Regions from separate parts of the Kitasatospora sp. NPDC059160 genome, predicted to be linked through region 3. Evidence: riboswitches for the same ligand, from Rfam matches in the RefSeq annotation. Region 3 holds a riboswitch; each other region holds the start of a gene.
The links. Region 3 has a riboswitch for cobalamin ahead of ACFXOZ_RS36265 (HoxN/HupN/NixA family nickel/cobalt transporter). Riboswitches for the same ligand answer to the same signal wherever they lie in the genome.
Positions count from the first base shown of each region.

Region 1: another riboswitch for cobalamin. It lies ahead of ACFXOZ_RS17575 (ribonucleoside-diphosphate reductase subunit alpha); the one in region 3 lies ahead of ACFXOZ_RS36265 (HoxN/HupN/NixA family nickel/cobalt transporter).
Region 2: another riboswitch for cobalamin. It lies ahead of ACFXOZ_RS01195 (CbtB-domain containing protein); the one in region 3 lies ahead of ACFXOZ_RS36265 (HoxN/HupN/NixA family nickel/cobalt transporter).

Region 1 is NZ_JBHZCN010000036.1:23,981-34,277, reverse strand. It holds gene ACFXOZ_RS17580 (hypothetical protein) at 1-695, opposite strand, end outside; cobalamin riboswitch at 1,156-1,288, shown strand; gene ACFXOZ_RS17575 (ribonucleoside-diphosphate reductase subunit alpha) at 1,482-3,893, shown strand; gene ACFXOZ_RS17570 (ribonucleotide-diphosphate reductase subunit beta) at 3,893-4,909, shown strand; gene ACFXOZ_RS17565 (hypothetical protein) at 5,007-5,480, shown strand; gene ACFXOZ_RS17560 (DUF397 domain-containing protein) at 5,519-5,737, opposite strand; gene ACFXOZ_RS17555 (helix-turn-helix domain-containing protein) at 5,730-6,599, opposite strand; gene ACFXOZ_RS17550 (ATP-binding protein) at 6,826-7,239, shown strand; gene ACFXOZ_RS17545 (hypothetical protein) at 7,236-7,511, shown strand; gene ACFXOZ_RS17540 (hypothetical protein) at 7,656-7,859, shown strand; gene ACFXOZ_RS17535 (DUF6879 family protein) at 7,846-8,349, shown strand; gene ACFXOZ_RS17530 (helix-turn-helix domain-containing protein) at 8,346-9,188, shown strand; gene ACFXOZ_RS17525 (hypothetical protein) at 9,254-9,487, shown strand; gene ACFXOZ_RS17520 (hypothetical protein) at 9,517-10,044, shown strand; gene ACFXOZ_RS17515 (hypothetical protein) at 10,084-10,230, shown strand.
Region 2 is NZ_JBHZCN010000002.1:38,055-48,351, reverse strand. It holds gene ACFXOZ_RS01210 (PA14 domain-containing protein) at 1-3,805, opposite strand, end outside; gene ACFXOZ_RS01205 ((2Fe-2S)-binding protein) at 4,451-5,248, opposite strand; gene ACFXOZ_RS01200 (CbtA family protein) at 5,245-6,120, opposite strand; gene ACFXOZ_RS01195 (CbtB-domain containing protein) at 6,147-6,365, opposite strand; cobalamin riboswitch at 6,403-6,527, opposite strand; gene ACFXOZ_RS01190 (ECF transporter S component) at 6,550-7,338, opposite strand; gene ACFXOZ_RS01185 (ABC transporter ATP-binding protein) at 7,335-8,978, opposite strand; gene ACFXOZ_RS01180 (CbiQ family ECF transporter T component) at 8,975-10,225, opposite strand; gene ACFXOZ_RS01175 (hypothetical protein) at 10,230-10,297, opposite strand, start outside.
Region 3 is NZ_JBHZCN010000125.1:265-10,561, forward strand. It holds gene ACFXOZ_RS36255 (hypothetical protein) at 1-1,520, opposite strand, end outside; gene ACFXOZ_RS36260 (ArsR/SmtB family transcription factor) at 1,574-1,957, opposite strand; cobalamin riboswitch at 2,039-2,233, shown strand; gene ACFXOZ_RS36265 (HoxN/HupN/NixA family nickel/cobalt transporter) at 2,265-3,386, shown strand; gene ACFXOZ_RS36270 (type B 50S ribosomal protein L31) at 3,459-3,707, opposite strand; gene rpmG (50S ribosomal protein L33) at 3,737-3,901, opposite strand; gene rpmB (50S ribosomal protein L28) at 4,067-4,303, shown strand; gene rpsN (30S ribosomal protein S14) at 4,303-4,608, shown strand; gene ACFXOZ_RS36290 (CobW family GTP-binding protein) at 4,614-5,783, shown strand; gene rpsR (30S ribosomal protein S18) at 5,816-6,052, shown strand; gene rpmF (50S ribosomal protein L32) at 6,094-6,267, shown strand; gene ACFXOZ_RS36305 (aminopeptidase P family protein) at 6,378-7,484, shown strand; gene efp (elongation factor P) at 7,559-8,122, shown strand; gene nusB (transcription antitermination factor NusB) at 8,127-8,564, shown strand; gene ACFXOZ_RS36320 (thioesterase family protein) at 8,712-9,533, shown strand; gene ACFXOZ_RS36325 (hypothetical protein) at 9,689-10,297, shown strand, end outside.

The DNA of each region.
Region 1 (10,297 bases), on a different contig from region 3:
GTCTCGGCCTGGATCTTGTGGTCGAAGACCGCGACGCCGACCGTCACCGCGCTGTCGCCGGAGACGTACGTCGCCCGGAGCACCTTCTGGCAGCCCTGGTCGCCGAGGACCTTGCCGAGCCCGCCGGTGGTGGAGTTGCCGTCCCAGCAGGGCTGGTCCAGCGCGACCACGGTCCGGTTCCAGGACACGCCGTTGACCGTCACCTGCAGCGCGGAGAACAGCGCCCCCGCGTCCTGCGGCGCCGGGTCGGTGGCGACCTCCCAGATCGGCTTCGACGGGTCGTCCGGCTGCCCTCCCGCGGCCGCACCGCCGTTCGACGGGCCTGGGGTCGACGGGCCGCCGTTCGACGAGCCGGGGGTCGGCTTGCCCGAGACGGACGCGGACGCGACCGCACCGCCACCGGGCTTGGCCGGGTCGTCCTTCTTGCCGAACAGCAGCACTCCGCCCGCGGCCAGACCACCCACCAGGACGACGGCCACCGCGCCGCCGATGATCCTCACCCGGCGCTTGCGCCTGCCGTCGGCCTCGTTGCGGTCCGCCAGCGCCGCCCAGTCCGGCTCGACGCGCTGCGGCGGGACCGGCTGCTGCGGCGCGGCCGGCTGCTGCACGGCAACCGCCTGCTGCGGGGGACCCGGCTGCTGCGGGGCCTGCTGCCACTGCGGCTGCGGAGCCGGCGGCTGAACCGGCTGGGGCACCGGCTGGGGCACCGGCGGGACGGGCTGGGAGAACGGCTGCGCCGCCGGCGCCACCGGTCCGTACGAGGCCGGCGGCGGGCCGAAACCACCGCCCGGCGGCGCCACCGGACCCGGCCCCACCGGCTGCTGATTCTGTGCGCCCCCCGGCCCGGCGGGAGGCGTCCCCTGCGGCCCGTGCCCAGGTACACCAGTTCCGTCGCTCATGCGCCCAGATCGTAGGGCATCACCCGCACCGTCCCTCGGCCCGGTGACCGTTCCGTATCGAAACCAGGACGCCCGGCGCGCCGGGCCCGGGTGTCCGGCACCCGGATCCGGGGTGTCCGGCGGGCGGCCGCGACACGTCCGGAGCGTGGTTCCGGGCCTCGGACGTCCACGAACCGCCACCGGCCCGGGCACAACCCGTCATCGCGACAACACACCACGCCGTACTACATGTGGTGTCGCATCGAGGAGACACCACTACATGTATGCTCGCTTCTGCTGTCGATGCAGGGGAACCCGGTGGGAATCCGGGACTGCCCCGCAGCGGTGTGCGGGCGGCTCCAGCAGCCGTACCGCGAGTCCGAGTACCTGCCGAACAGCGTGCGCCACGGCCCTCCCGCAGAGGCCGCGCCAAGCACCAGCACCACCCCTCCGGGCCTCGCGGGCGGGCCGGGGAGACACCTCGCGCGACGCTTTTTGCGTTCGCGCCGTGCTCCCCTGCCCAGATCGGCCCGGGTGACCCCGATCACCGCCGCACGATCGCCGCCAGGAGAGAGCGCCTTGACCACCGCTGCCTCAGTCACCCTGCCCGCCCAGGGCTCCGGTACCGCCTTCACCGACCCGACGGTCTCCGACCCCGGCGGTGCTCTCCTGCGGCTGCTCACCGACCGCAGCGCCGACCTCACCGAGGTCGACCCCGGCCATGTCGCCGCCGCCGCGCTGCGCGGCCGCCACGCCGGCTCGGACTTCGCCGAGCTGCGCGGTCTGGCCGTGGACGCCGCCGCGTCGATGATCGCCGAGGACCCCCAGTACTCGAAGCTGGCCGCCCGCCTGCTCGCCCTGGAGATCGTCGACGAGGCGAACAGCCAGGGCTCGACCTCCTTCTCCGCCTCGATCGCCGTCGGCCACGCCGAGGGCCTGATCGGCGACACCACCGCGGCCTTCGTCGCCAAGCACGCCGACGCCCTGAACGCGCTCGTCGACACCAAGGGCGACGACCGCTTCGAGTACTTCGGCCTGCGCACCGTCCAGTCCCGCTACCTGCTGCGCCACCCGATCACCCGCAAGGTGATCGAGACCCCGCAGCACTTCCTGCTCCGCGTCGCCTGCGGCCTGGCGGTCGGCGACTCCGAGCAGTCGGTGCGCGAGGTGTCCGAGCTGTACGGCCTGATGAGCCGCCTGGAGTACCTGACCTCCTCGCCGACGCTCTTCAACTCCGGCACCCGGCACCCGCAGATGTCCAGCTGCTACCTGCTGGACTCGCCGCTGGACAACCTGGACTCGATCTACAACCGCTACGCGCAGATCGCCCGCCTCTCCAAGCACGCCGGCGGCATCGGCCTGTCCTACTCGCGCATCCGCTCGCGCGGCAGCCTGATCCGCGGCACCAACGGCAAGTCCAACGGCATCGTCCCGTTCCTGCGCACCCTCGACTCCTCGGTCGCCGCCGTCAACCAGGGCGGCCGCCGCAAGGGCGCGGCCTGCGTCTACCTGGAGACCTGGCACGCCGACATCGAGGAGTTCCTGGAGCTCCGCGACAACACCGGTGAGGAGGCGCGCCGCACGCACAACCTCAACCTGGCCCACTGGATCCCGGACGAGTTCATGCGCCGCGTGAACGCCAACGCCGACTGGTCGCTGTTCTCCCCCGCCGACGTCCCCGAGCTGGTCGACCTGTGGGGCGCCGACTTCGACGAGGCCTACCTCAAGGCCGAGCTGGCCGGCAAGGCCGTCCGCACCATCCCGGCGCAGACCCTCTACGCCCGCATGATGCGCACCCTCGCGCAGACCGGCAACGGCTGGATGACCTTCAAGGACGCCTCCAACCGCGCCGCCAACCAGACCGCGCTGCCCGGCCGCACGGTGCACTCCTCCAACCTGTGCACCGAGATCCTGGAGGTCACGGACGACTCCGAGACCGCCGTCTGCAACCTTGGCTCGGTCAACCTCGGCGCGCACGTGGCCGAGGGCGCGTCCGTCGAGGACCTGCTCGGCGCCATGGACTGGGAGCGCCTCGACGCCACCGTCCGCACCGCCGTGACCTTCCTCGACCGCGTGGTGGACATCAACTTCTACCCGACCACCGAGGCCGGCACCTCCAACTCCCGCTGGCGGCCGGTCGGCCTCGGCGTGATGGGCCTCCAGGACGTCTTCTTCAAGCTGCGGATCGACTTCGACTCCGCCGAGGCCGCCCGGCTGTCCACGCTGATCGCCGAGCGCATCATGCTCACCGCCTACGAGCGCTCCGCCGACCTGGCCGAGCAGCTCGGCCGCCACGAGGCCTACGGCGAAACCCGCGCCGCCCGCGGCGAGCTGCACATCGACCACTTCCCGAGCGCCGCCCCGGAGTGGACCGACCGCTGGACGGCGCTGCGCGCCCGCATCGCCGAGACCGGCCTGCGCAACTCGCTGCTGCTCGCGATCGCCCCGACCGCGACCATCGCCTCCATCGCCGGCGTCTACGAGTGCATCGAGCCGCAGGTGTCCAACCTGTTCAAGCGCGAGACGCTCTCGGGCGAGTTCCTCCAGGTCAACCCGTACCTGGTGCGCGAGCTCAAGGAGCTCGGCGTCTGGGACCAGCAGACCCGCGACGCCCTGCGCGACGCCAACGGCTCCGTCCAGGAGCTCGGTTGGCTGCCGGAGCAGGTCCGGTCGCTGTACCGCACCGCGTGGGAGCTGCCGCAGCGCGCGCTGATCGACCTGGCCGCGGCCCGCATGCCGTACCTGGACCAGAGCCAGTCGCTGAACCTCTTCATGGCGGCGCCGACCATCGGCAAGCTCAGCTCGATGTACGCCTACGCGTGGAAGGTCGGTCTCAAGACCACCTACTACCTGCGCTCGCGCCCCGCGACCCGGATCGCCCAGGCCGCCTCGGGTGCCGCCCGCACCGCCGCTGGTACGCCGGTGCCGGTGAACACCCCGACCCTCACCCCCGAGGAAGAGGCCGCACTGGCCTGCTCCCTGGAGAACCCCGAGTCCTGCGAGGCCTGCCAGTAATGTCCGACGATCGCCAGAAGATGCTGCTCGACCCCGGCTTCGAGCTGACCCTGCGCCCGATGCGCTACCCGTCGTTCTACGACCGGTACCGCGACGCGATCAAGAACACCTGGACCGTCGAGGAGGTGGACCTGCACTCGGACGTCGCCGACCTGGCGAAGCTGAGCGAGGGCGAGCGCCACATGATCGGCCGCCTGGTGGCGTTCTTCGCGACCGGTGACTCGATCGTCGCGAACAACGTGGTGCTGAGCCTCTACAAGCACATCAACTCCCCGGAGGCGCGGCTGTACCTGTCGCGCCAGCTGTTCGAGGAGGCCGTGCACGTCCAGTTCTACCTGACGCTGCTGGACACCTACCTTCCGGACCCGGAGGACCGCAACGCGGCCTTCGCCGCGGTGGAGAACATCCCCTCCATCCACCAGAAGGCCCAGTTCTGCTTCAAGTACATGAACGCGGTCGACCACATCGACTCGCTGCAGACCAAGGAGGACCGCCGCGCGTTCCTCCTGAACCTGATCTGCTTCGCGGCCTGCGTCGAGGGCCTGTTCTTCTACGGCGCCTTCGCATACGTGTACTGGTTCCGGTCGCGCGGTCTGCTGCACGGCCTGGCCACCGGCACCAACTGGGTGTTCCGCGACGAGTCCATGCACATGGACTTCGCGTTCTCCGTGGTCGACACCGTCCGCGAGGAGGAGCCCGACCTCTTCGACGACGAGATGGCCAAGCAGGTCACCGAGATGCTGGAGGAGGCCGTCGAGGCCGAGCTCCAGTTCGCCCAGGACCTGTGCGGCGACGGCCTGCCCGGCATGAACACCGCCTCGATGCGCGAGTACCTCCAGGCCGTCGCGGACCAGCGCCTCGCACGGCTCGGGATGCCGATCCGGTACGGGTCGACCAACCCGTTCGGCTTCATGGAGCTCCAGAACGTCCAGGAGCTGACCAACTTCTTCGAGCGCCGGGTGTCGGCGTACCAGGTCGCGGTCGAGGGCTCGGTCTCCTTCGACGACGACTTCTAGGTCGAATATCGTTCGGCTTCAACAGCGGGACACAGCGGGGCTGCCGTCACGGCAGCCCCGCTGTTCTCGGTTCCAGGCGTACGGGGGTAGCACAGACATGTCCAAGCTCCAACAACGGGTGATCGACGGCCCGTTCGGACCGATACAGCTCAGCCACGACCGCTGGCCGACCGTCGTGGCCCGGGTGCAGGGGGCGGGGATGCCCACCGTCACCGTGGTGCCCGACCGCGACCACGGCGCGATGAACATCAACGGGAGCAACATCCCGACCACCCGGAAGTCCCGCACCCGCACGGCCATTCTGGGCGACCGCACCTACGAGTTGAGATCGACCAGCCTCCGCCACGCAGAGCTGCGCCGCAACGGCACCCTCATCGCCCACGCCCACGGCAGCTTCCGGTCGTACGCCCCGGGAAGATCCATCCCCGGCCTCGACGCCAAGGTCACCTGGTCCCAGGGCATCGACCCGACGGATGTCGCGGTCGGCCAGTCCATGGTCCTCGCCTTCGGCGCCGGCGCCCCGGGCATCGTCCTGCGGACCATTTTCTTCTGGACCGACAACCTCACGTGACACACCAGGGGTGCCCCACCCGGGGCACCCCTGTTCTTCTACTCGGCCAAGAACTCCCCGCCCTTGACCCCGGCCACGAACGAAGCCCAGGCATCAGCATCGAACAGCAGACCTGGCCCATCCGGGTCCTTCGAGTCCCGGACCGGCACGCCCCCAACCCCGCCTATGGCTATCTCCACACAGTTGCTCTGCGCACCGGAGAACGACGACTTTCTCCAGCTCAGGTCAGCGGCCGCCCCCTTGGGGATGCTACTCATCGCCGTCCCTTCCTTTCGCAATGCGCTCAATGAACGCAATCGATTCCTTGCGAGGCAGCGACTCCGCCAGAGCCCGCCGGAACAGGTTCGAGTAGTTGAAGACCTCGCCCGGCTCCTCGATGTAGAGCGTGCTGAGGAGACTGTCCACGTACACGACGTCCGTCTCCGTGCTCTCGGGGAAGCTCAGGATGACGAGTGGACCGAACAGCGCCGCATGAACATCCGATTCCTCCGGCAGCACCTGGATGTTGATATTGGGCCGGCCCGCCATGGCGACCAGATAGTCGAGCTGCTCTCCCATCACCGACCGCCCACCGATCTGGTGCTTCAACACGGACTCCGACAGCACAACCCAGAGCCGAAGCGGAGATTCGCGCGTCAGGACCGATCGCCGCTCCAACCGAACCTTCGTCAGCTGCTCAACCTGCTCGACACTGGCATCCTCTATCTGCGCCCGAACGACGGCCCGGGTGTAGTCCTCCGTTTGCAGGAGCCCCGGAACGAGGAAGGTCTCCACGCTGTACGCGTCCGAGGCGTCAGCCTCCAACGAGATGTAGTCCGCGTAGAGCGGCGACAGCGCGTCCGAATATCTGTCCCACCAGCCACGCAGGCGCCCCTCGCGCGACAGTTCCTCCAGTCGACCGCGCACCACATGGTCCGTCACGCCGTAGAGGTCGAGTAGCAGCCTGAGATCCACAAGCCTGATTCCAGACTGCGCGGCCTCAATCCGGCTGATCTTGCTCTCGGCACAGTCCAGTTGTCTGGCCGACTGGACCATCGTCATCCGCGCAGCAACCCGCAACTCCTTGAGCGTTCGAGCGAGCCGTCGCTGTCGAACCGTCGGATTCCTGTTCACGGGCACGCGTTGACCTCCCAGCCGTATGTGCGCTGCCAGTCTGCCGCCCTCTGCTCTGGACAACAATCTTTGATCGGTTCCCAAAGTAGGGACTTGCACTCCAGAAGACATCAGGAGCATGCTACTCAACGTAGTCCTCCAGTAGACACATCGTGATCATGGCGGACTCTCACCGGGCATCCCCATGCCTTCTCCAGCGCTCTCACCTGCACACTCCAGAGGTGGCCCTGCCATGAGCGAACAGACCTGCTGGCTCCCCCGGCACCCCAAGTCCCCCCGCAACGCCCGCCAGGAGCTCCGCTCCTTCCTCCTCCCCCACCCCTCCGCCGAACCCCTGCTCCCCACCGGCGAGTTGCTCCTCAGCGAGCTCGTCACCAACGCGGTCACCCACGCCCGCACCCCGGGCGACCGCCTGATCTTCGTCCGCCTCCAGCTCCCCTCCCCCACCACGCTCCGCATCGAGGTGCACGACGCCGACAGCGAGAAGCCCTCGCTCCGGCCCGCCTCCCTCACCTCCGAGAGCGGCCGGGGCCTGCTCCTCGTCCAGGAGTTGGCCTCGGCGTGGGGCTGCTGCCCGCGCAGGGGCGGCATCGGCAAGTTCATCTGGTGCCACATCACCGTGCCCACCGCCGAGGCCGCCGCGTGAGCCCCGTCCGGGCCGGGATCGCGGGGATCATGCTGCCCACCGTGTTCCCCAGCCTCGACCACGCCCTCCCGGTCCTGTGGGACCACGTCCGCCGACACCCCGTCCGCGCCGCCCACCGGGACTTCCTCCGCCTCTGCATCGGCCCGGGCGGCAACAACGGCGTCGCCCACTCCCTCGCCCGCAGCGGCCGCTGGTCCGTCACCCTCTACCTCGGCGACACGGCGGACCGAACCGCCCACCCGCTCACCATCACCACCCGCCACCGCCCCTGAACCCCCCTGCCCCCGGCCGGTGTTCACACCGGCCGGGGGCAGATGGACGGCTTTCCCGTTCCGGAAAGATCAGGTCCTTGACCCTCGACCTGGAGAGCCGGAAGCATCGAGCACCAGGAACCACCGACGAGTTGGGAGCACGTGATGCTGCGTTGGCTGTCCGGGAGCGGGTCCTGCAAGAACGGGGCATGCCCCACCCTCTGGCGCACGGAGGACGGGGACTACGTGGCCCAGGGCCACGTGATCACCGACCCCGTCCGCCTCGCGCAACTGAACCTGCCGCCCGGTGAGTCGGCGGTCCTGATGCCTGCCGACGTCCTGGAGAGGTACTTCCATGCTCAAGGGTGAAGAATTCGGCCGCCTTTTCGAGGCCTTCGAACGAACGGCCTTCCGGCTCGAAACCCTGGCCGTCTACGACGTGGACGACGAGCGTGAGGAATTCGCCGCCTTCCTCGCGGGCGAGGGGTTGCCGCCGGAGTCCTCCGACAATCCCTGGGTCCGCTCCATGACGGACCTGGGCAAGCAGGTGGCCCGGGTGCACGTCCTCCGATCGCCCCTCTCGGACTACCTCCGCTACGAGTTGGCCTCCTATCCCGGCAACATCACGGCCGGCGAGTCGATCGGCATCATCGACACGGCCTGGCAGGAGGTGGCCGGCCTGCCCGACCACGACTTCTGGCTGTTCGACGACGCCCAGGTCTACCGGATGCACTACACCGACGCAGGACAGTTCCTCGGCGCGGAACTACTGCCCGACGACCGCCTGAGCGAGTACCAGCGGTACCGGGAGATCGCCTTGGCGGCCGCCGTACCCTTCGGGGAGTACTCGGCAGGTTGAGCGGAGACCAGCACAAGGACTTGGGCAAGGCCCTGCGGGCGCTGCGGGTCGCCTCGGACAAGACAGCCGAGACCACCGCCCGCAGGGCTTCCATGTCTCCGGCCAAGCTCTCGAAGATCGAAACCGGCAAGACCCTTCCGAGCGTGCAGGACGTGGACCTCATCCTGACGGCGCTCGGAATATCCGGCGAGGCCAAGTCAGAATTCCTGGAAGCAGCTCGCGGTGCGGCGACCGAGGAGACGGCCTGGCGGGAACTACGCCGCATGGGCCACTGGAAACACCAGAACGCCATCAAGGCCATTGAGTCCCAAACGAACCTTCTCCGGCTGTTCCAGGGTCAACTGATTCCAGGACTACTCCAGAGCGCCGAATACGTCTCGGCGGTGTTCGCACTGCCCCCGGAGCTTCCGGAGGAAGCCAAGGCGAGGACCATCGCCGCCCGGCTGGACCGGCAGGCCGTCCTGTACGACCGCCGGCGGGAGTTCCACTTCGTCATCTGCGAACACGTACTGCGGTGGCGGGTCTGCGCGCCTTCGGTCATGGCCACACAGCTCGATCGCCTGGTATCGCTGTCTCGGCTCCCCAACGTCACCATCGGCGTCCTGCCACTCTCCGGGCGCATGCCGGACTTCCCAATGACATGCTTCAGCATGTACGACGAACGCCTGGTCATCGTGGAGACGTTCCACTCGGAGATCACCACTCGTGACCCGAGGGACATCAGCCTCTATCTCTCGACTTTCTCACGGTTCGATTCCGTAGCGCTGCACGGCGCCGACATGCGCGCGCTGGTCGAAAGCATCCGCGACGAGTTCCTTCGCGAACAGGAAAGCGCATAGAAACCGGCTCTCCGCCCCCGTAATTTGATGACTCGCCGAAACAAGCCGAGCCACGGGGGCCCTCCATGTCCGCTGCGGATCCCGCACCGTCCGGCCCGAAGCCGCGCCGCACCCACGCGGAACTCATGGAGCGGGTCAACAACAGCCCGGTCCGGAAAGACCTCACCACCGGGCGCCTGGTCGAGGTGGTGGGCGCCCAGGACGGCAGGGCCCTGGTGCGGCCCCTGTTCGAGCCGGAGGCCCCACCGCGCCAGGTCCCCGCCGACCAGCTCACCACCCGCATCAGCCTGTGGGGCTGATGCGGGTGGCCCCGACCGAGAGGAGCAGCATGATGACCGCCGAACCCCCCGAGCCGCTGAGCGCAAACCTCCCCCACCTGGCCGATGTCCTGCTGGGGCCGTTGACCTTCGACTCCGTCGTCTCGACGGTGCTCGACAACAACCAGGGCCTGGGAGTTCCCATGGCCAGGCGGATCACCCGGGAGGCGATCGCGTTCGTCGTCACGGGTGCACTTCGCCGTGACATCGCCATCGTGCCGAGCCGCATCGTGGACGAGGGCTGGCACGCCCTCATCCAGCACACCGAGGCCTACGCGGATCTGTGTGCGCGCTTCGGCGATTTCGTCCACCACAGCCCGGGATACGGCACCGAGAACTACGACCCGAACATCCTCCGACACACACAGGCCGCCATCCGCGCGGTCGGGTTCGACATCGACCTGGACCTGTGGCGGGCTCCCGACGACGACAGCCTGGTGACCGTCGCCGCCGGCTGCCAGCACGCCCCCGCCAAGGACGGCCCGATCAAGCCGATGCCGAAGCCCGAACACCCTTGCCACAAGCCGAAGGTGGCCTGAGCGGCGTACCCTGCCGACCAGCCGACAGGAGGTACTCGGATGGAAGAGTGGATCGACCCCCGGTACGCGGAGCTGGTTGCCTGCTACCGACGGCAGCAGGAAGCCCCGGAAGATCCCACCTACGGCCCGCCCACCGATGACGTGCCGCTCCGCGGCTTCGTCCTGGAGCCGATGCCCCAGTGGTAGAGCCAGAGCTTGCCCCCGCCCGGCGTTCACGCCCGGGCGGGGGCAAGGACATCTGTGCGCAGGAAGT
Region 2 (10,297 bases), on a different contig from region 3:
AGGTGTAGGCGTACGTCGCGACGGACTTCCCGTCCGCGGTCACCACGTCGTCGGTGACCCGGTTGTCGCGGGACCGGGTGACCGTGTCGACGACCGTGGACGCGGAGGTCCTCCACGCCAACGCCGTTGCCTTGCCCGCGCTGTTGCGTACCAGCGAGTCCAGGCGGGATCCGTTGCCGTAGGCGACACCGACCAGTTCGGTGGCCGCATCGTAGGCGGGCGTGGCGACGGTGGTCCCGTCCAGCTTGACGCTGGTCAACTGGGTGGCGTCGTTCCAGGCGTACGTCACGGTGCTGGACACGCCCTTGACCGTGGTGGTGTCCGTGATCAGGCGCCCGACCTGGTCGTACGTGGAGGTCGAGGTGACGCCGTTGGCGTCGGTGTAGCGGACCTCCTGGCCGAGCAGGTCGATCCCGGTGGTGATCGACCCGTTCTCGTCGGTCAGCTTCGAGATCAGCGGATCACCGTCGACCGCCCAGTCCGTGACGACCGTACGACCCGGCTTGCCCCCCTGCGCGGGAACGCTCTTCTTGACCACCCGTCCACGTGCGTCGTAGCTGTTACAGGCCCACGGCTCGCCGTTGACGCGCTGGGCCACCACGCGGCCCGCCTCGTCGTACACCGTCTCACCCGTGAGCGCCGCCCCGCTGTCCGGTTTGGCCGCAGTGGCGGTCTTCGCCATGCCGGCCTGGTTGGCGGCAGGAGCGCTCGGATCGCAGGGATTGGCGCGGGTCTCGGAATCGCCGTAGTAGACGGTCGTGGTGCGCTTGTCGGGGTTGGCAATGTCACCGGCAGGCATGGCCGAGGCCAACCTGCGCAGGTATCCGTCGCCCGGACGCTCGTAGGTGGTACGGGCGGTCAGGCCCATTCCGCCGGGATCGGCCGTGGTGGACACGGTGAGCCCGTACGCCGGGTCGATGCCCGCCGCCGGGTCCGAGTAGCTGCTGGCGCTGTGCTTGGACGGTGCCCGCTCCTGGTCGCCGCCGGAGGTGTCGTCGGTGGTGGTGCCCGTCGCCCAGCCGTAGCGGGGGGCGAGGTTCGTCCCGGGTACCGGGACCGGGGTACCGGTGCCGGGCGGGGTCCAGGTGAAGGCCAGGGCCCCGGTCGTGCCGGAGCGGTTGTAGTAGTCGACGCGGACGCGGTGCCGGCTGCCGGCCGTGGTGTTGGCGTACGTGCCGGTGACTGCGGTGGCGGGCTTGTCGCTCCAGCTGTCGACGGTCAGGACGTCGTCGACCCAGAGGCGGACGCCGTCGACGGCGGTGAACCCGAGGCCGTACTGCCCGGCTGCCGGGAACTGCACCTCGCCGGTGAAGCGTCCGGACCAGCCGCCGGTGTTCGCCACCGGCGGGCTCGGTCCCCACGACCGTGACAGTGCCCCGTCGGCGGCGCCGACCCCGGTGGCGAACGCCTGCGGGACGCCCGCCAGTTCCGGGTTGTCGTAGAAGGCGGCCGACAGCCCGGCCAGTCCCTCGTCGTAGGTGGTGTGGGTGTGCGGCATCTTCGCCGCGCAGGCGGGTGTCGGGGTCTGGCCGGTGAAGCAGGACGCCGGTGCGGGCCCGTACTTGTCGACCGGGCGGTCGGCGTGGTCGTAGACCGTCGTGGAGCGGCGGCCGGCGCTGTCGACGGCCGCGGTGGCCTGGTCCTTGGTGTTCCACTCCGCGGCGATGCTCGCCCCGGTGAAGTCGGTGGTGACCAGGGTGCGTCCGGCGTCGTCGTAGGTGACGGTGCGGGAGCGGGTGGAGTCGTACACCCCGGCCAGGGCCACGGTGGCCTGCTTGCGCTCCAGGTAGTACTGGTAGAAGTGCTCGGCGCGCTTGTCGGCGGAGCGGCCGTCCGGGGCCGGTGCCAGCACCTGGACCGCGCGCAGGGCGGGCGGCTCCTGGGGCTGTTCGGTCACGGAGTCGTAGCCGATCACCGTGCAGACGGCGGCGGTGTCACCGGTGTTGGTGCACGCGTTCGCCGCGGACGGGGCCTGGTGCGCCACCCAGTCGTAGGCCAGGGCGTCCCGGATGGTGGCCAGCGGCCCGATGCTGTCCAGGGCCTTCTGCTTCTCCTCCTCGTTGTCCCCGGCCTCGTCGTAGCGCTGCTTGGCCGAGGCCCGGCCCAGGTAGTCGAAGTCCTGCATGACCGCGCCGGGGTTCTCGACCCGGGCCAGGGTGCCCATCTGGTACCAGAGCCTGGTCTCGCTGCCGTCCCAGTACCGGATGCGGCAGAGCATCTGCGGCGGCGCCGGGTCCGAGCCGGGCGGGCGGGGCGTTGCGCCGTAGCAGCCGTCGCCGCCGTCGGTGTTGTAGAAGAGCTGGTGCGAGCGGCCGGAGACCGGGTCCTTGATCTGCGTCAGCCGCGGCGGCGTCCCGCTGTAGAGGTACTGCAGGGCGGCCGGTTTCTTGCCGTCCAGGACCGACTCCACCGCCGCCAGCGTGCCGTCGGGGTTGAACAGCGACACGGTGTCACCCTCGGTGAGGGTGATCCGGCCCGAGGTGTCGAAGGCGAGGACGCCGTCCTCACCGGCCGGCGGCGCGTAGCCGCCCGTGGAGGCCTTGGCCCAGGTGTGCTTGCCGCCGGCTCCGTCGGTGAGCACCACCGAGCCGTCCAGCATCTCGGCACGGCTGTAGCCGCTGGACTGCGCCGACAGCGTCCAACCCGCCGGCAGCGCCTGGGAGTCCGCGGAGAGCAGCCACTCCGTCGGCACGATCCTCGGATCCAGGTTGTGGGTGCGGTGGTCGTCGGTGCCGGTGCTGCTCTTGGCCCACAGCACCATGCGCGGACGGTCGTCGGAGTGGTGGTACAGCTCGACCCGGATCGGCACCGACTGGCCGGCCTTCAACGCGACCTCGCCGGCCTGGCGCGGGCCGGGCAGCAGGAAGTCGTTGCCGGGCTCGGCGGGCCCCGCGTTGTCGTAGACGAGCTTGTCGCCCAGCCAGATCCGGGCGCCGTCGGTGTGGGCGCCGGCGAACCGGAAGTCCCCGGTGACCGGGGCCTTGAACTGGCCCTCCCAGCGCACCACGAACCAGTTCTTGTCCAGGGCGGGCGGCATCGGGTTGTCACGCCACGGCAGGTTGTCCGGGTTGCCGGTCCACGGGATGCCCCAGTCCAGGTTGACCTGTGACTCGCCGCGCACCATCACTGGGATCGCGTCCGGGGCGCCCGCGTGCCGGGAGTCGTTGAAGTACGAGGCGCGGACGCCGTGCGGGGCGCCCTCCCGGGAGTTGTAGGCGAGGTTGACGCCCGCCGATCCGCCGACGGTCTGGAACGCCGGCCCGGCGGCCTCGACGTGCGCGTTGCCGTTGAACAGGTTCACCGTGACCGGGCCCAGGTGGTCGGTCGGTGCCGGCCCCGGGTCGCCGACCCGCTGGTTGACCGTGAAGTGCCCGACCCACTGCGGCGGCGTGGCGGTCGTCCCGCCGGACACCGCGGTCGCCGCCGTCCAGGTGTACCGGCCACCGTCGTGCAGCACGTGCTTGGGGACCGTCCACTGCGGCTGGTCGAGGCACCCGGAGTCCACCACGCTGCCGGATCGGCCGTCGAACCCGGTGGAGACCTTGAAGCAGTAGAGGACGCCGTCACCGGCCGCGGCCACCTGCAGCGCGGGCGTCTCCGTCCCCACCACGGCGCCGTCGACCGGGGACACCGGGCTGGTCTGCGGCGCCTCCTGGGCTGCGGCGCGCTCGCGCCCCCGTTCGTCGGAGCGCGGATCCCCGCTGGCCGCCAAGGGCGCGAAGTCGGCCTTCGGCTCCCGCAGTTCGGCCTGCGGCTGCTGCCCGGCCGCCGACGGGACCGACAGGATCGGCAGATCCCGCGGCACCGCTCTCGATGCCACGGATCCGGATGAGGACGCGGGCGCGGGCGCGGACGCCTGCGCCGGTGGCAGGCCTCCCGCCTGTGCCAACGGAGCCACCAGCGCCGTCGCCACCACGAACACGATCCACCGGAACCGCGAGCGCGCGGACGACCGCGCCATGCCGGCACCTCTGGACAAAGCCCCCTCCAACTCCGTTGACGTCCGCCGGACCCGCGGCACGGCAGGACGCGTGTCCACGCTCCTCCGGTCCCGACCGGAGGACTCGGGCAACGAATCCTCCGCGAACGACGGACCCCACGGAACAGGGCCGGTACACCTTGGCCGGATCCACCGAACCGCCGTGCCTCCAAACGGAACACCGGTCACAGCGTCCGGCTGTCACCGCCCGGACACTCCTGTCAGGGACATGTTCAATAACATGCCCACGGGTATCCCTAAGCGGAGTCGTGGAACGGCCCGGCGCCCGCGACCCACTTGGCCGAAAACCGTACGGCCGGTCACCCCTTCGATCGGTCGGTCAGCCGATCGGGACCTCGGTGAGCCGCCGGGGCAGTCGGTCCTCGCGTGGGGCCATGGCTCCGCTCACCATCCTTCCTGGGATCGGCCGCCCGGGGGCTTTGCGGCAGGCCCGAGGGGGCCCTGCTCCGCTCAGGCGTCCGCCGGCCCGGCGAGGACGCAGTCGCCGCACAGCGCGCCGGCCCGGTCCGGTGCGGCCCGGTAGATGAGGCAGCAGCTGCGGCGGCGGAAGCCGGTGCCGTCCGCGGCCACGGTGCCGGCCCCGCGCAGCGGCGGAACCGCCAGCAGGCGCCTCGCGAACTCCCGTGCTGCCAAGGCGAGTTCCGGCCGCGAGCGGGCGACGCCCGCGGCCGCTCCGTTGACCGCCGACGCGACATTGCCCCAGCGGATCCGCGGTGAGACGGAGAAGGCGGCCACCGCTTCGCCCAGCTCCCGCACCGGCCCGTCCAGCACCTCCGCCGCGAACCGCGCGGCGAGCTCGGCCCGGTCGGCGACGGGAACGGCGTCACGGGCGGGCAGCGACAGCGGGAACAGGCCGCCCGGTGTCGGCTGCCACCTCGCCTCCCGCAGCCCGTACCCGAGCAGCGCCCCGTCCAGGACGGCCACCGCGAACGCGGGTGAGAGCAGCCGCGCCACCAGCCCCAGGTGGGTCACCGAGGCCGCCACCCGCTGCTCGACCGCCTCGGGCGGACGACCCCCCGCCGCCACGAGGTGGTTCCGGGCGAAGGCCACCCGCTCCCCCAACACCGCTGGATCATCGAGGAGTTCGGCCATCGGCCGCCACGGCACGGCGACTGCGCCGTCGTCATGGGTCTCGTGGGCCTGGCAGGTCTCGTGGGCCTCGTCGGCCTCGTGGGTCTCGTAGGCGAAGAACGGCCCGAGGGCCGCGACACGCTGCGGCGTCGCGGTCCTCGGTCGGGTGTGCGTCACGCCGCGCCGACCGGCTCGGGGCCGGACTCGGCCGGGACCGCCGTGGCGGCCGCCGCACGGGCGTTGATCACTCGCTCGGCCATCGGTCCGAAGAGCAGGCCCAGTGCGGCCCACAGCAGCAGCTGCGCGGCCACCGAGTAGAAGCGGAACTCGAACAGGGTGTCCGCCGGGAAGCCCGGGTAGACGATGGCGCCCTTGTCGTCGGTCAGCGGCAGCGGCGTCTCGGTCGCGTGATGGCCGAACTGCTGGACGTTGTCGGCGAGTTCGCCGAGCGAGGGGAGCACCGCCATGACGATGCCGATCGCCGCCGCGAAGGCGCCGGCGGCGAGCAGGGTGGCGTTCCAGTTCCCGAACCGGGCCTGGAGGCGCTTGCCGAGCCAGACCGCCAGCACGAGGAACAGGAGCGAGCAGGCGACCATGGCCAGGTACAGGTTGCCGCGGTCGCGGATGGTGTCGGGGTGTCCGATGGCCGGCGGGTTGGCGGGGTACTTGACGAACGGCACGAGGTACAGGCCGAGGAACCCGCCCAGGGCCACCAGCATCGCCAGGTTGCGCGGGCGGAGCCTGCCGGTTCGGCCGAGGCACACGGTGTACGCCACCGCGAACAGCGCGCCCATCGCCGCACCGAACAGGATCATGCCGGTGCCGATGCCGACGTTGGCCTGGACGGTGCGGCTGAAGATGTCCGGTCCGCCCATGTCCATGGGCAGGCCGGCGGCCTTGTCCAGCAGGCCCTGCGCGTCGTCACGACCGCTCTCGTACTCGATCGCCGCGTTGATCTGCGGCTCGGCGAAGATCCGCGCGAAGACGAAGGCGAGCAGGCCGGCCACTGCGCCGGCGAGCACGCCGCGCAGGATGAGTTTCTTCTCCATGTCTGGTTGTTCGCTGCTTCCGCTCGTCAGTGGCAGGGGAAGCCGAGGAAGTGCCGCGAGTCGTGGACGAACTCGTGGATGTGCATGTCCTTGCCGAACACGGAGTAGGCGCCCTGGTCGACGCCGATGAAGTAGTAGACGGCCAGCGCGAGGAACGCGGTGACGACGAGCCAGGCGACGGCCTTGGACGCCGGCACCACGACCGGGACGGGCAGGGCAGAGGGTCCGGGCATACTGGTGCTCACGGTGGAGCCTCCTTCGGGGATCGTGCGTCCCGCTCTTGTTGGGGCGAATCGTGATGGCGTCGTATCTGACTCGCGGGCCGTCCCGAAGGGCGATCCGCTCACAGTGGCGCGACCGTGCCGGAGTTCCACCGGCTTCCTTACGCCATCACTACATCCGGCAGAGTAGGCCTGTCCGCCGGGGCCGTCAATCGGCCTCGAAGCGCACGGTGGGTTCGAAGTTGGCGCGGCGGGCCGCTCGGCGGAAGACGGTCAGGACGGCGGGCCCGACGACGAGCACGGCGGTCAGGGTGGTGACGGCGCGGCCGGTGTCCCAGCCGAGCGACGTGGCGAGGTCGAACAGCAGGTAGCGGTGCCACTGCTCGGTGAAGGGCAGACCGGGGAGGTAGGCGATCGAACTGTTCGGGTCGGTGGAGAACGGCCAGAAGGACAGGTTGAGCAGGAAGCCGAACAGGTAGCCGGAGAAGGCCCCGTACACGGCCAGCACGGGCACCTCCACCCGGCGGCGCCGGGTCTTCGGCAGAAGGCCTGCGAGCATGCCGACGAAGGCGCAGCCGAACATCTGGTAGGGCATCCAGGGGCCGACTCCGCCGGTGAGCAGGGCGGAGGCGAACAGCGAGGTGCAGCCGAGGGTGAAGCCGAAGCCAGGGCCGAAGACGCGGCCGGCCAGGACGAGGATGAAGAAGACCGTCTCCACGCCGGCCGTCCCGGCGCCGAGGGGTCGGAGCCCGGCGTTGACGGCGGACAGGACGCCGAGCATGGCGAGCGCCTTGGCGTCGATGCCGCCGGCCGAGATCTCGGCGATGACGACGGCGAGGACCAGGACGAGCAGGGCGGCGAAGATCAGCGGCGGGGCGTAGTTGGAGCCGAACTTCCCGGGTGCGACGACGAACGGCCAGGTGAAGGCGACCAGGCCGATGAAGGCGGCCAGGGCGACGACGACGCGGGCCCGGCCGGGGATCCGTACGGCGGTCATCGCGCGGCCTCCGCCGGTTCGAGGGCCTCGGCGACCTGTCGGATCGTCAGGTAGCCGAGTGGGGCGAGGATCTTGGCGGTCTGCGGGGCGAAGGTGGGCGAGGCGACGATGACCTGGGCGGTCGGCCCGTCGGCGACGATCTCGCCCTCGGCCATCACCACGACGCGGTCGGCGGCGGAGGCGACGAACTCGACGTCGTGGGTGGAGACGACGACCGTACGGCCTTCGGCGGCGAGCGCGTCCACGATGCCGGTGAGCGCCTCCTTGGCGTGGTAGTCGAGCCCCCGGGTGGGTTCGTCCAGCAGCACGACCCTTGGTGCGGCGGACAGTTGGATCGCCAGGACGAGGGCCAGCTTCTGCCCCTCGGAGAGGTCCCGGGGGTGGGTGTCGTCCGGGATCCCGGGGGCCAGGCGGTCCAGGATCTGCCGGGCGGTCGGCCCGTCGGCGCCCTCGGCTTCGGCATCGCTCTGGGCGAGTTCCCGGGCGACCGTCTCCAGGTACAGCAGGTCGGTGGGGGTCTGCGGGACGAGCCCGACCAGCTGCCGCGCCCTGGCCGCGGGCAGGCGCTTGGGGTCCTCGGCCTTCCCGCCCCCGGCTCCGGTGACCTTCACGCTGCCGCCCTGGCGGGGCCCGGAACCCTGGAGGGCCCACAGCAGCGAGGACTTCCCGGAGCCGTTGCGGCCCATCAGCGCCGTGACCTCGCCCGCGCGCAGGTCCAGCCGGACGTCCCGGACGGCGGCCACCGGCCCGTACCGGACCACCACGCCCTTCGCCTCCAGCACCGGTTCCCCCGCCGCCGCTGCCCGGCGCGGCGGGGGAACCGGTACGTCCGTGAGCCGCTCCCGCAGCGGTGCGGCGGCGCGGCGGGCGTCCCGGACGGACAGCGGCAGCGGCCGCCATCCGGCCAGGCGGCCGAGGTCGACGACGGGCGGCGCGATCGCGGTGTCCCGGAAGACCTCGGCGGGCGGACCGTGCACGACCGTCCCGTCCCCCGGCAGGTAGGCGACGCGGTCGGCGTACTGGACGACGCGCTCCAAGCGGTGCTCGGCCAGCAGGACGGTCACCCCGAGGTCGTGGACCAGCCGGGTGATCGCGGCCAGCACCTCCTCGGCCGCCGTCGGGTCGAGCGCGGAGGTCGGCTCGTCCAGGACCAGCACGCGGGGGTGCGCGGTGAGGACGGATCCGATGGCGACGCGCTGCTGCTGGCCGCCGGAGAGCTCGTGCAGGGCGCGGTGGCGCAGCTCGGCCAGGCCGAGCAGGTCCAGGGTCTCCTCGACCCGCTTGCGCATGACCTCCGGGGGGATCGCCAACTGCTCCATGACGTAGGCGAGTTCCTCCTCCACCGTGTCGGTGGTGAAGCCGGCCGACGGGTCCTGTCCCACAACGCCGACCACGTCGGCGAGTTCCCTCGGCGGGTGGTGGGCGGTGTCCCGGCCGTCCACGGTGACCCGGCCTCGCAGGGTGCCGCCGGTGAAGTGCGGCACGAGGCCGTTGACGGCGCCGAGCAGGGTGGACTTGCCCGCCCCGGTACGGCCGACCACCAGGCAGAGCTCGCCCTCCGGGATGTGCAGGTCGACGTCGCGCAGGACGGGCGTGCTCTCGCCGTCGTACACCACGCCGACCCGGTCGAATCGGATCACGTGCTCACCTCGGAGGTCGTGCGGTCGGTGGTGGTGGCGGCGGCGATGGCGGTGGCGTCGTCGGGCTGCGCGGTCGGGCGCGGCCCCGGCACGGCGGTGGGTCCGGGCGTGCGGCCGGGCGGCGGCGAGACGATCCCGGCCGCGCCCGCCAGGAGCAGGGCGAGCACCGGGACCAGCGGCAGCGTCGGCCAGGTCAGCGGGTAGAGGGAGGGGTTGAGGTCGGTGGCGTCGTAGCCGACGGTGGCGGACAGCAGCACGGCGGCGGCCACTCCGCAACCGGCCACGCCCCACTCCGCGGCCCGCCAGCGGTCCGGCCGGTAGGTGGTGCGCCGCACCCGGCGCCCGCCGAGCAGCAGACCCGCCACGCAGAGCACGGCACCCGCGAGGAAGGCGGGCAGGCCGAGCGCGGCCGGGGCCGTCCCGTCCAGCAGTCCGTACACCCCGGCGCACAGGCCGCACAGGCCGAGCAGCATCAGCACCCCGGTGAGCCGGCGGGACCGGCGCGAGGCGGTGCCGGAACGCCCGTAGCCACGCGAGTCCATCGCGGCCGCGAGGCCCAGCGAACGCTCCAGCGCGTCCTCCAGGACCGGCACCACGATGCTGCGCAGGGCACGGACGCCCTTGCGCCGCCCCGCACGCAACCGCCGTGCCCGGGCGACCCGTTGGACGCTCTGCACCAGCTGGGGCGCGACACTGAGCGCCACCGTCACGGCGACGCCGAGCTCGTAGAGGGCACCGGGCAGGACGCGCAGGGCCCGCTTGGGGTTGGCGAGGGTGTTCGCGGCGCCGATGCAGCAGATCAGACAGGCCAGCCGCAGCCCGTCGAAGGCGGCGGAGAGCGTGGCCTCCAGCGAGACCGGGCCGCCGATCCGGATCCCCGCGTACCAGTCGGGGGTGGGGATGTGCGGCAGGGAGAAGAGCAGGTGGTCGTGCGGGGTGACACCGGTGGCGAAGACGCATCGGAAGACCACCCGGATCGCCACCACCGTCAGCGCCAGCCACAGGTAGTAGGTGAACCCGCGGGCCCACGGGGCCTCGCTGCGGCGGGCGGTGACCACGTAGCCGAGCACGGCGAGGACGAGCAGGAGCAGCAAGGGGTTGGTGGTGCGGCTGGCCGCGGTCGCCAGGGCGAGCGCCCAGGCCCACCAGGCCAGCGGGTGGAGGTTGCGCGGGGCGCGCCGGCCCCCGGCGCCCCGCCCGGGGCTGCGCTGCGGGGAGCCGAGGCCGCAGGTGTCTTGCGCGCTCACCGGATCACTCGGCCCGTCGGCGGCGACGGCGTGCGGCCACCACCGTGGCCACGCCCAGCGCCACGACGAGGA
Region 3 (10,297 bases):
CGTGCGGCGTGGGCTTCGAGGAGTCGGCCGCCGGGCAGCCGGAGCAGGTGCCGGGCCGGGCCGAGGGCGGCCACCGCGACGGCGAGGCCGGGCAGTTCGAGGGCGGTGTCGGCGAGCCACTCGACGGCGGGGCGTTCGGCCCGGGCCTCGGTGCGGGCGAGGACTTCGGCGGTGTACCGCAGGGCGTCGCCCGGGTGGTCGTCGGTGAGGGCGTGGAAGCCGCGCGGGGTGTGGTCGTCGGGGTGGAAGGGGTAGCGCCGCAGGCTGACCTCCGTCCCCTCGCTCTTGCCCTCGACGTCGTACGCGCTGGGCCCTTCGCCGCCTCCGGGCCGGGGCGCGGGCTTGGGGTAGGGCGGCAGGACGGGTTCGCCGGCGGGCTCGTCGAGGCCGTCGAGGAAGGAGTAGAGCAGTGGGCGCAGCAGTCGGGCGGATTCGCCGCGGTGGGCGAGCGAGCGGTCGGTGATGGCCGTCAGGTCGGTGCGGTCGTCCGGGGTCCGGGCCAGGGCGAGTTCGAGTTGGGCGGCGAGGTCGCCGTCGGGGTCGAGGACGGGTGCGGCCTGGCCGAAGGCGTAGCTGGGGGACCGCGGGTCGAGTTCGGCGGCGCCGGTGGCGACGATCATCGTGGGCCGTCGCAGGGCGGCGCCGTAGAAGGAGACCGAGCCGTGGTCGCCGATCATGACGTCGGCGGCGACGAGGGCGGCCTGCCAGCCCTGGTGGGGCGGGACGAGGCGCAGGCCCATCCGCCGGGCGTCGTCGAGCAGGGCCGCCGGGTCGTGCCGGCTCCAGATGTTGGGGTGCAGCACGACGGCCACCGCGTACTCGTCGGCGGGCAGTCGGCGGACCAGCCGCTGCGGCAGGTCGGGGTGACGGCCGAATAACGAGTGCTCGCTCCAGGTGGAGTCGACGACGACGAGTCGCCGGCCGTCGACGGCGCCGAGGGCGGCGCGGTAGCCGTCGCGGGAGCGTCGGCTGCGCAGGATCCGGTCGAAGCACGGGTCGCCGACGACCTCGGCGACGTCCAGGGCCTCGGGGCAGGAGGCCCGCAGCCGGTCCAGCTGTTCGGGGTGGGAGAGGCCGAGGACGTCGACGAACACCTCTCCGCGGTGGGTGAGTTCGTTGCGGGAGAGGCCGGCGGAGCTGACCGCGTCGCCGGTGGACTCGGTGACCAGGCGGTTGTAGCCGGCACCGTGCGGGAGGACGACCAGGCGGGCGTCCAGCCGGTGCATGGAGGCGTGGACGGCGCAGGCGACGGCCAGGTCGAAGCGGTGGCGGACGGCGTCCTCCCAGTCCAGCACGGTGTAGCCGGGCAGGCCGTGGAGGTACTCGTCCAGGGCGCGGTCGGCGAAGGCGGAGCCGGGGTTGACGGTGAAGTACCGCTCGATGCCGTCCGGGTCGAGCAGGGTGAGGACGTCCAGGACCCGGGTCGCCGAGGTGAGGGTGCGGGCGACCGCCAGCACGCGGGCCTTGACCGGGCGGGTGTTCCAGCGGTCGGCGGGCCAGACGTGGGGGTGGGACGGCACATCGTGATCGTACTCACCCCGCCGCGCCCCCGGCGTGGTTTGCCGAGTGTCGGTCAGCCCGCCGCCGCGGCGGGCTCCTCGTGGTCGGCGGCGGCGCACTCGTCGAGGAGGGGGCGCAGGGCGTCGTCCACGAGCCGGTAGCGCACCACGCGTCCGTCCTTGTCGCCGGTGACCACGCCCGCCGTGCGGAGCAGTCGCAGGGCCTGGGAGACGGCCGGGTCGCGCATGCCGGTGGCGACCGCCAGGTCGCTGACGGCGAGCGGGCCGGCCCGGTGGAGGGCGAGCAGCAGGGCGAGCCGGCCGGGGTCGGAGAGCAGGGAGAACCGCTCGGCCCAGGTCCGGACGTGGGCGGTGTCCCCGATGGCGGCGATGGCCTCGCAGACCCGGTGTCCGTCGATGGTGCGGTGGCCCGCGCGGTCGGCCGGTACGAGATGCATGCGGACATTCTGGCAGCTCACGACCTGTGATCCTGGACACCTGCACAGGTGCGCAACCTTGCGAGGGTGTGGTCCTGCCCCTACGGTGTTCCCCGCCGTGGTGCTCGGGAAGACCGGTGACGGACCCTCAACAGGTCCCATTCCGGAGCGGCCCTCGCCACTGTGATCGGGGGACAGTCGTCCGGATCCACGTGCCACTGGGTGCTTCGTGCACCTGGGAAGGCGGGTCGGGAAGCCCCGTGAGCCAGGAGACCGGCCACGGCATCTCACGAAGTCATTCCACGAGGTGCTGGAGCGTGATCCGAAGATGACCCTGCCCGAAACCGCCGCGCCCGCCGAGGCGGGCCCCGCCCCCTCCGTACTGCCCACCTTCCGGTGGAAGCGCGAGGACACCCTCCGGACCGCCGGGTTGATGGGGGTGATCCTGGCCATGCACGTGGTGGCCTTCGGGACCCTCGTCTTCCTGGTCGCGCCGCACAACTACGCCGTCGGCACCCAGGTCTTCGGGGTGGGCCTGGGCATCACGGCCTACACCCTCGGCATGCGGCACGCCTTCGACGCCGACCACATCGCGGTGATCGACAACACCACCCGCAAGCTGATGGCGGACGGCAAGCGGCCGGTCTCGGTCGGCTTCTGGTTCGCGCTCGGCCACTCCTCGATGGTGGTCATCATGGCTGCCCTGGTGGCGGGCGGCGCCCAGCTGGCGAACACGCTGATGGACGACGACTCGGCCACCCACAAGTGGCTCGGGCTGGTCGGCACCACGGCCTCCGGCGCCTTCCTCTACCTGATCGGAGCGCTCAACCTGGCGGCGCTGCTCGGCATCCTCAAGGTGTTCCGCTCGATGCGGGCCGGGCAGTTCGACGAGTCGGAGCTGGAGGCGCACCTCGACTCGCGCGGCTTCATGGCCCGGATCCTGAACCGGGCGACCCGCTCGATCACCCGGCCCGGGCAGATGTTCCCGGTCGGCATGGTGCTGGGCCTGGGCTTCGACACCGCGACCGAGGTCACCCTGATGGTGATGGCCGGTTCGGGCGCGGCGGCCGGGCTGCCCTGGTACGCGATCGTCTGCCTGCCGCTGCTGTTCGCGGCCGGGATGAGCCTGTTCGACACCCTGGACGGGACGTTCATGAACTTCGCGTACCAGTGGGCCTTCTCCAACCCGGTGCGCAAGGTGTACTACAACCTGACCATCACCGGGCTGTCGATCGCGGTGGCCTTCATCATCGGCACCATCGAGCTGGTCGGCGTGCTGCACGAGAAGCTCGACCTGACCGACCCGGTGACCGGGTTCATCGCGGACATCTCGCTGGACAACGTCGGCTACGCGATCGCCGGGCTGTTCGTGGTGGTGTGGGCGATCGCCATCGCGTACTGGAAGCTGGCGGGCGTCGAGAAGCGCTGGACGCCCACGCAGCAGCAGTAGCGGTGGCGGCAGTGTCCGCGCGTCGCGAACGGCGCCTCCCCGAGCCGGGGAGGCGCCGTTCGCGTTCCGCCGTCAGTGCCGGTCGCCGTAGCGGCGGCGGAACTGCTCGACCCGGCCGGCGGTGTCGAGCACCCGGGACTGGCCGGTGTAGAAGGGGTGGCTCGCCGAGGAGATCTCGACGTCGATCACCGGGTAGGTGTTGCCGTCCTCCCACTCGACCGTGCGGTCACCGGTGACCGTGGAGCGGGTGAGGAAGGCGAGGCCGCCGACCTTGTCGCGGAAGACGACCGGGCGGTAGGCGGGGTGGATTCCGGGCTTCATGGCTGGGCTCCTCCGAGGGGTTCGTGCGGTCAGCGCTCTTCGCGGAAGTCGACGTGCCGGCCCGCGACCGGGTCGTACTTGCGCAGGACCATCCGGTCCGGGTCGTTGCGGCGGTTCTTGCGGGTCACGTACGTGTAGCCGGTGCCGGCGGTGGAGCGGAGCTTGATCACGGGGCGCAGTTCGCTGCGGGCCATCGGGCGTCCTCCTGGGGTCTCGGGCCCGTGGACCCTCGGGGTCCGGGGGCCTCCGGGTGCGGGGTTCGCGGGGATGGATCGGAACCGTACACCGAAATGGATGTCATTTTCATCTGGTGTAACGTGACCTCCGTCCTGCCCATTCCCGGACGCCAGGGAGCACCCATGTCCGCCCACTGCCGGCTCACCGGCCGCCGGCCCGGCTTCGGCAACGCGATCTCGCACTCGCACCGCCGCACCCCGCGCCGCTTCGACCCCAACATCCAGCGCAAGCGCTACTGGCTGCCCAGTGAGGGCCGGTACGTCCGGCTGGTGCTGAGCGCCAAGGGGATCAAGACCGTCGACACGATCGGCGTCGAGGCCGCCGTCGCCCGCATCCGCGCCCGAGGGGGGAAGGTCTGATGGCCAAGCAGAGCAAGATCGCCAAGAACGAGCAGCGGCGAGTGATCGTCGCCCGCTACGCCCAGCGCCGGGCCGAACTCAAGCGGCTCATCGCCCACCCCGGCACCGCCCCCGCCGAGCGCGCCGCCGCCCAGGCCGAACTCGCCCGCCAGCCCCGCGACGCGAGCCCCACCAGGGTCCGCAACCGCGATGCCGTCGACGGCCGGCCGCGCGGCTACCTGCGCGCCTTCGGCCTCTCCCGGGTCAACCTGCGCGTCCACGCCCACGCCGGACACCTGCCGGGCGTGCGCAAGGCGAGCTGGTGAGCGGCATGGACGGCACCAGGCTCCCGGTGGTGGTGGTCGCCGGGCTGCACCCGGACGAACGCCGGTCCGCCGTCGAGGAGTTGACGGCCGCCGCGGTGGACGCCGTGGTGCTGCGGCACGACCTGCGGGACGCCGCGCGCGGCCTGGTCCACCGCGAACTGCGGGACGCCGGCGGGGCGTTCGACACCGGCTCGGTCCCGCTGGTGAACGACTGCCCGTGCTGCGCCCTGCGCGAGGACCTGCTGCCCCGGCTGCTGGAACTCGCCGACGGCGGCCGGTACGGGCTCGCGGTGGTCGAACTCTGGGGCGGCAGCGACCCGCACCCCGCGGTCGAGGTGCTCGCCGGGGGCGAGGTGGACGGCCGCCCCCTGGCGGAGGCGATCGAACTCGCGGGCGTGGTCACCGCCGTCGACCCGGACCGGCTGGTCGGCGAACTCTCCGTGCCCGACGAGCTGGTGGAGCACGGGCAGCACACCGCCGCCCGGGACGAACGCACCCGCGCCGAGGCGCTCGCCCACCAGGTCGAGTACGCCACCACGCTCGCCGTGCCGCGCGCCACCGCGCACGCGCCGGGGCTCGCGCTGCTGCGCCAGCTCCACCCGACCGCCCGGGTGGTCCGGCTCGGCACCGGTGCGCTCGCCCGGGCCGCCCTCGGCGGCTTCGACGTGGCCGCCGCGCGCGACCGCGTCAACCCGGCGATCGCGCTGCTCCCCCAGGAGAGCGACGAGGCCGGGGTGAGCACCCTGGTCTGGGAGCGCCGCCGGCCGCTGCACCCGGAACGGCTGCACCGGGCCCTCGAACTGCTCGTCCCGGCCGCCCAGCGCAGCCGCGGCCGGTTCTGGCTCGCCAACCGGCCCGACCTGATGCTCGCCTGGGACGCGGCCGGGGCCAACCTCGCGGTCGAGGAGTGCGGGCCCTGGCTGATCGCCCTGCCCGACGCCGCCTGGGACCTCTACCCGCCGGCCCGCCGCGCCGCGGCCGCCCTCGACTGGCACCCCCTGCACGGGGACCGGGTGCAGCAGCTCAGCTTCACCGCGGAGGGGTTGGACGTCGACGGCCTCACCGAACTGCTCGACTCCTGCCTGCTCACCGACACCGAACTCGCCGCCGGCGAACCCGGCTGGAAGGCCCTCCCGGACGGCTTCCGGGACCTCCTCGACCCCGTCCACCACTGACCGACACCGCCCACCACCGCAAGGGAGCACCCGTGCGCAACCGCACCGCCGCGCCGAAGGCCCGGCCCAACCCGCTGGTCGCGGCCGGCATCGAGTACGTCGACTACAAGGACACCGACCTGCTGCGCCGCTTCGTCTCCGACCGCGGCAAGATCCGCAGCCGGCGGGTCACCCGGCTCACCGTCCAGCAGCAGCGGGCGGTGGCCCGGGCGGTCAAGAACGCCCGCGAGACGGCCCTCCTCCCGTACGCCTCCGGCACCACCCGTTAGCCCGGACCCGACGGCCCGGCACCACCCGACAGGAGCCCCCGATGGCAGTTCCCAAGCGCAGGACCTCGCGCAGCAACACCCGGCACCGCCGCGCCCAGTGGAAGGCGACCGGCCCGAAGCTCGTCCCGATCACCCTGAACGGCCGGGAGATGCTCGTCCCGCAGAACCTCGTCCCGGCCTACCGCCGGGGCCTGATCGACCCGGAGGGGAGGTGACGGCGGTCAGCGGGGAGTGCGCGGGGGCGCGCGGGGCGCAGTGGGGTGCCGGCGCATCCCTCGGGGGTGCTCGGCGGGCGCTTCGGGCCGGGGGTTCGTAGGCTCGACGCATGGCGGATGCGTACGCGGGGCGGCGGGAGCGGGTGAGGGAGCACTGCAGCGCGGCCGGCGCCGACGCGGCGCTGATCACCCGGGCGGCGAACGTGCGGTACCTGACGGGCTGCGCGCCCTGCGGGGCGACCCTGCTGCTGACCCGGGACCGGGTGCTGCTGACGCTCCCGGACGACCTGCCGCCGGACGACTCGGGGGAGCACCTGATCGCCGCGGACGTCACCCAGGTGCCGGTGGCGGCCGGGGCGGACACCGCCCTGGCGGCCGCCGCCACCGCGGACCGGCTGGGGGTGCGCGACCTGGCGGTCGAGGAGCACGACCTGACCGTCACCCGGCACCGGGCGGTCGCGGGCCTGCTGGAGGGCGGCCGGCTGGCGGACCTCGGCCAGGTGGTGGAGCGGCTGCGGGTGGTCAAGGACGAGCACGAGATCGCGGACCTGCGGATCGCCGCCGAGATCGCCGACCAGGCGCTGGGCGAGCTGCTGGAGTCGATCCTGGTCGGCCGGACCGAGCGGCACCTGGCGATGGAGCTGGAGCGCCGGATGATCGACCACGGAGCCGACCGGGCGGCCTTCCCGGTGTCGGTCGGCACCGGCAGCCACTCCGGCCAGCCCGCCCACCAGCCCACCGACCGCCGGGTGGAGGAGGGCGACTTCCTCACCGTGGTGATGGGCGCCCAGTACCGGGGCTACGGCGTCTCGACCGCCCGGACCTTCGTGATCGGAGCGGCTCCCGCGCCCTGGCAGGTCGAGCTGCACCGGCTGGTCTTCCGCGCCCAGCGGGCGGGTCGGGAGGCGCTCGGCCCGGGCGTCGAGCAGTGCGTGCCCGACCGGGTGGCCCGGCAGGTCCTGGAGGCGGCCGGGCACGCCGAGGCCTCTCCGCACCCGGTCGGCCACGGCATCGGGCTGGAGATCCGGGAGGCGCCGCGCCTCGGTCCGTCGGACATGGGTAAACTGGACAGCCGCGTGCCGGTCACCGTCGGTCCAGGGGTCCACCTCCCGGGCAAGGGCGGGGTCCGGATCGAGGACACGCTCGTGGTGCGCCCCCTCGAGGAGGGCGGGCCCGAGCTGCTCACCATCACCACCAAGGAGCTCCTCGCCCTGTGACGGCGGCCCCCGGGCCGGCGGCAGGACGCGAACCCTTGGTTCCTTGACAGCTATATCCAGGAGTAAGTGCGCCCGTGGCTTCCACGAACGATCTCAAGAACGGCATGGTCCTCAAGCTGGAGGGCGGCAAGCTCTGGTCCGTCGTCGAGTTCCAGCACGTCAAGCCCGGCAAGGGCCCGGCCTTCGTGCGTACGAAGCTCAAGGAGGTCCTGACGGGCAAGGTCGTCGACAAGACCTTCAACGCCGGCACCAAGGTCGAGACCGCCAACGTCGACAAGCGCGGCATGCAGTTCTCGTACAAGGACGGCGAGAACTTCGTGTTCATGGACATGGACACCTACGACCAGATCACGATCGAGCCGGCCGTCGTCGGTGACGCCGCGAACTACCTGCTGGAGGGCTTCGAGGCCCTCGTCGCCACCAACGAGGGTGCGGTGCTCTACATCGAGCTCCCGACCTCCGTCGAGCTCGTGATCTCCCACACCGAGCCGGGCGTGCAGGGCGACCGCTCCACCGGTGGCACCAAGCCGGCCACCCTGGAGACCGGTGCCGAGATCCAGGTCCCGCTCTTCGTCGTCACCGGCGAGAAGGTCAAGGTCGACACCCGCGACGGCAGCTACCTCGGCCGGGTGAAGTAAGTCCGTGTCGGCCGCACGTAGCAAGGCCCGTACCCGGGCCTTCCAGATCCTCTTCGAGGCCGACCACCGCGGGGTCGACCCGCAGCAGGTCCTTGCCGACTGGGTGGCGCGCGCCCGCGAGCCCAAGCCCGACGAGGGCACCCCGCAGGTGGGCGAGTACACCATGGAGCTGATCGAGGGGTACGTCCAGCACGCGCGTCGCATCGACGACCTGATCGAGCAGTACGCGGTGGGCTGGACCCTCGACCGGATGCCGATCGTGGACCGCAACGTCCTGCGGCTCGGCGCGTACGAGCTGATCTGGGAGGACGGCGTCCCGGACGCGGTCGTCCTGGACGAGTCCGTCGAGATCGCCAAGGAGTTCTCCACGGACGACTCCCCGGCCTTCGTCAACGGCATGCTGGCCCGCTTCCTGGAGCTGAAGCCGAGCATCCGCCGCTGATCGGTGCTGTTCGCAGACGGCCGCAGGCCCCCGGAACTCCGGGGCCTGCGGCCGTTCCGCGTTTCACCCGGTGGGCGTAGGGTGGGTGCTACTCGTCAGTAACTTCGCCGACGGCGCCGTCGGCGACCCGAAGGGCAGGCCACACCCATGAGCACCGCGACCCGCAGCGAGTTCGACCGGGGCATCGCCCTCACCAGACACCCCGAGGAGGCCGGCCGCTACGAGGCCGAGCTCGGCGCCGGCTGGCAGATCGGCGGCGGGGTCAACGGCGGGCTGCTGCTCGCGGTGGCCGGACACGCGCTGTCGCTGGAGCACGGGCAGCACCCCGACCCGGTGTCGATCAGCGGTTACTACCTGTCCGCCTCCACCCCCGGCCCGGCCACCGTCCGCACCGAGGTGCTGCGCACCGGTCGCGGGCTGTCCACCGGCACCGCCTCGCTCAGCCAGGACGGCGTCGAACGCCTGCGCGTGGTGGCCAGCCACGGCGACCTCGCCGCCGCCGACGGCGAGGTGCGCACCACCGCGACCCCGCCGCAGCTGCCGCCGCCGGACCAGTGCATCGGCGTCGAGCACGCGCCCAGGCAGCTGATCGAGCAGGCCGCCCTGCTGGAGCGCTTCGACCTGCGGCTCGACCCGGCCACCGTCGGCTGGGCGCTCGGCCAGCCCTCCGGCAACGGCCGGATCCAGGGCTGGTTCCGGCTCGCCGACGGCCGCGACCCCGACCCGCTGCTGCTCCTGCTGGTCGCCGACGCGCTCCCGCCGGTCACCTTCGACCTCGGCCTGCCGGGCTGGGCCCCGACCGTCGAGCTGACCGTCCACCTGCGGGCCAGGCCCGCCCCGGGCTGGCTGCGGGTCGTCCACTCCACCCGCAACGTGGCCGGCGGCTACTTCGAGGAGGACGCCGAGGTCTGGGACGAGGCCGGACGCCTGGTCGCCCAGTCCCGGCAGCTGGCCCGGGTGCCGCGCTGAGGCCGCGACGACCCCTATTACCGGTGGTTACATTTCCGTGACACGCCGTACGTGTGTGGCGCGCGGAACTGGGGAGTAACACGGTCAGCGGCGAGCCCCGCCGCTGACCGTCACCGTACCGTTCGACGGCCCCCAGCAGATGTCAGGAGCCACCGATGACCAGCCGCAAGGGCCGCGCCCGCCGCAACTCCGACTGCACCGCCGGCGGCCTGCGCCCCGCGCTGCGGGCGCCGCACCGGCCGCGGCGGGTCGAGGGGGCCGAGCAGGCGTTCGTCCTCGGTGTGCTCACCAATGCCGCGGACTTCGCGCGGGCCCGGGCCTGGGGCGTGTGCGACGCCCCCGACTACGAGCGCTACCTGGCCGACACCGCGGAGCTGCTGGCCGACGCGCTGGAGCGGTTCGAGACCGTCCGGGCCCGGATGTTCCACCCGCAGGACTTCGAGGAGTTCTGCCTGCTGCACGGCCTGGACCCGGCCGAGTCCGCCGCCCGCGACCGCTACCTGGTCAACCCGCCGTTGCAGACCCAGCTGCTGCCCTATCAGGGCGAGGAACTGGCCGGGGACTTCGTGCCGCGACTGGTCCGGGCCCGGGAGAACGGGCTGACGCTCTGCCACGCCGACCTGCTGCTCGACGGCGGGCTGTACGGGGGTGCGGGGGGGACCGACGAGGAGCACGCGCGCTGGGTGCGGGCCGCCTACCAGCGCGGTGGCGAGGTGTTCCGCCGGATGCTGGTGGGCGCGGGCGCCGGGGTGTACGAGCTGCGC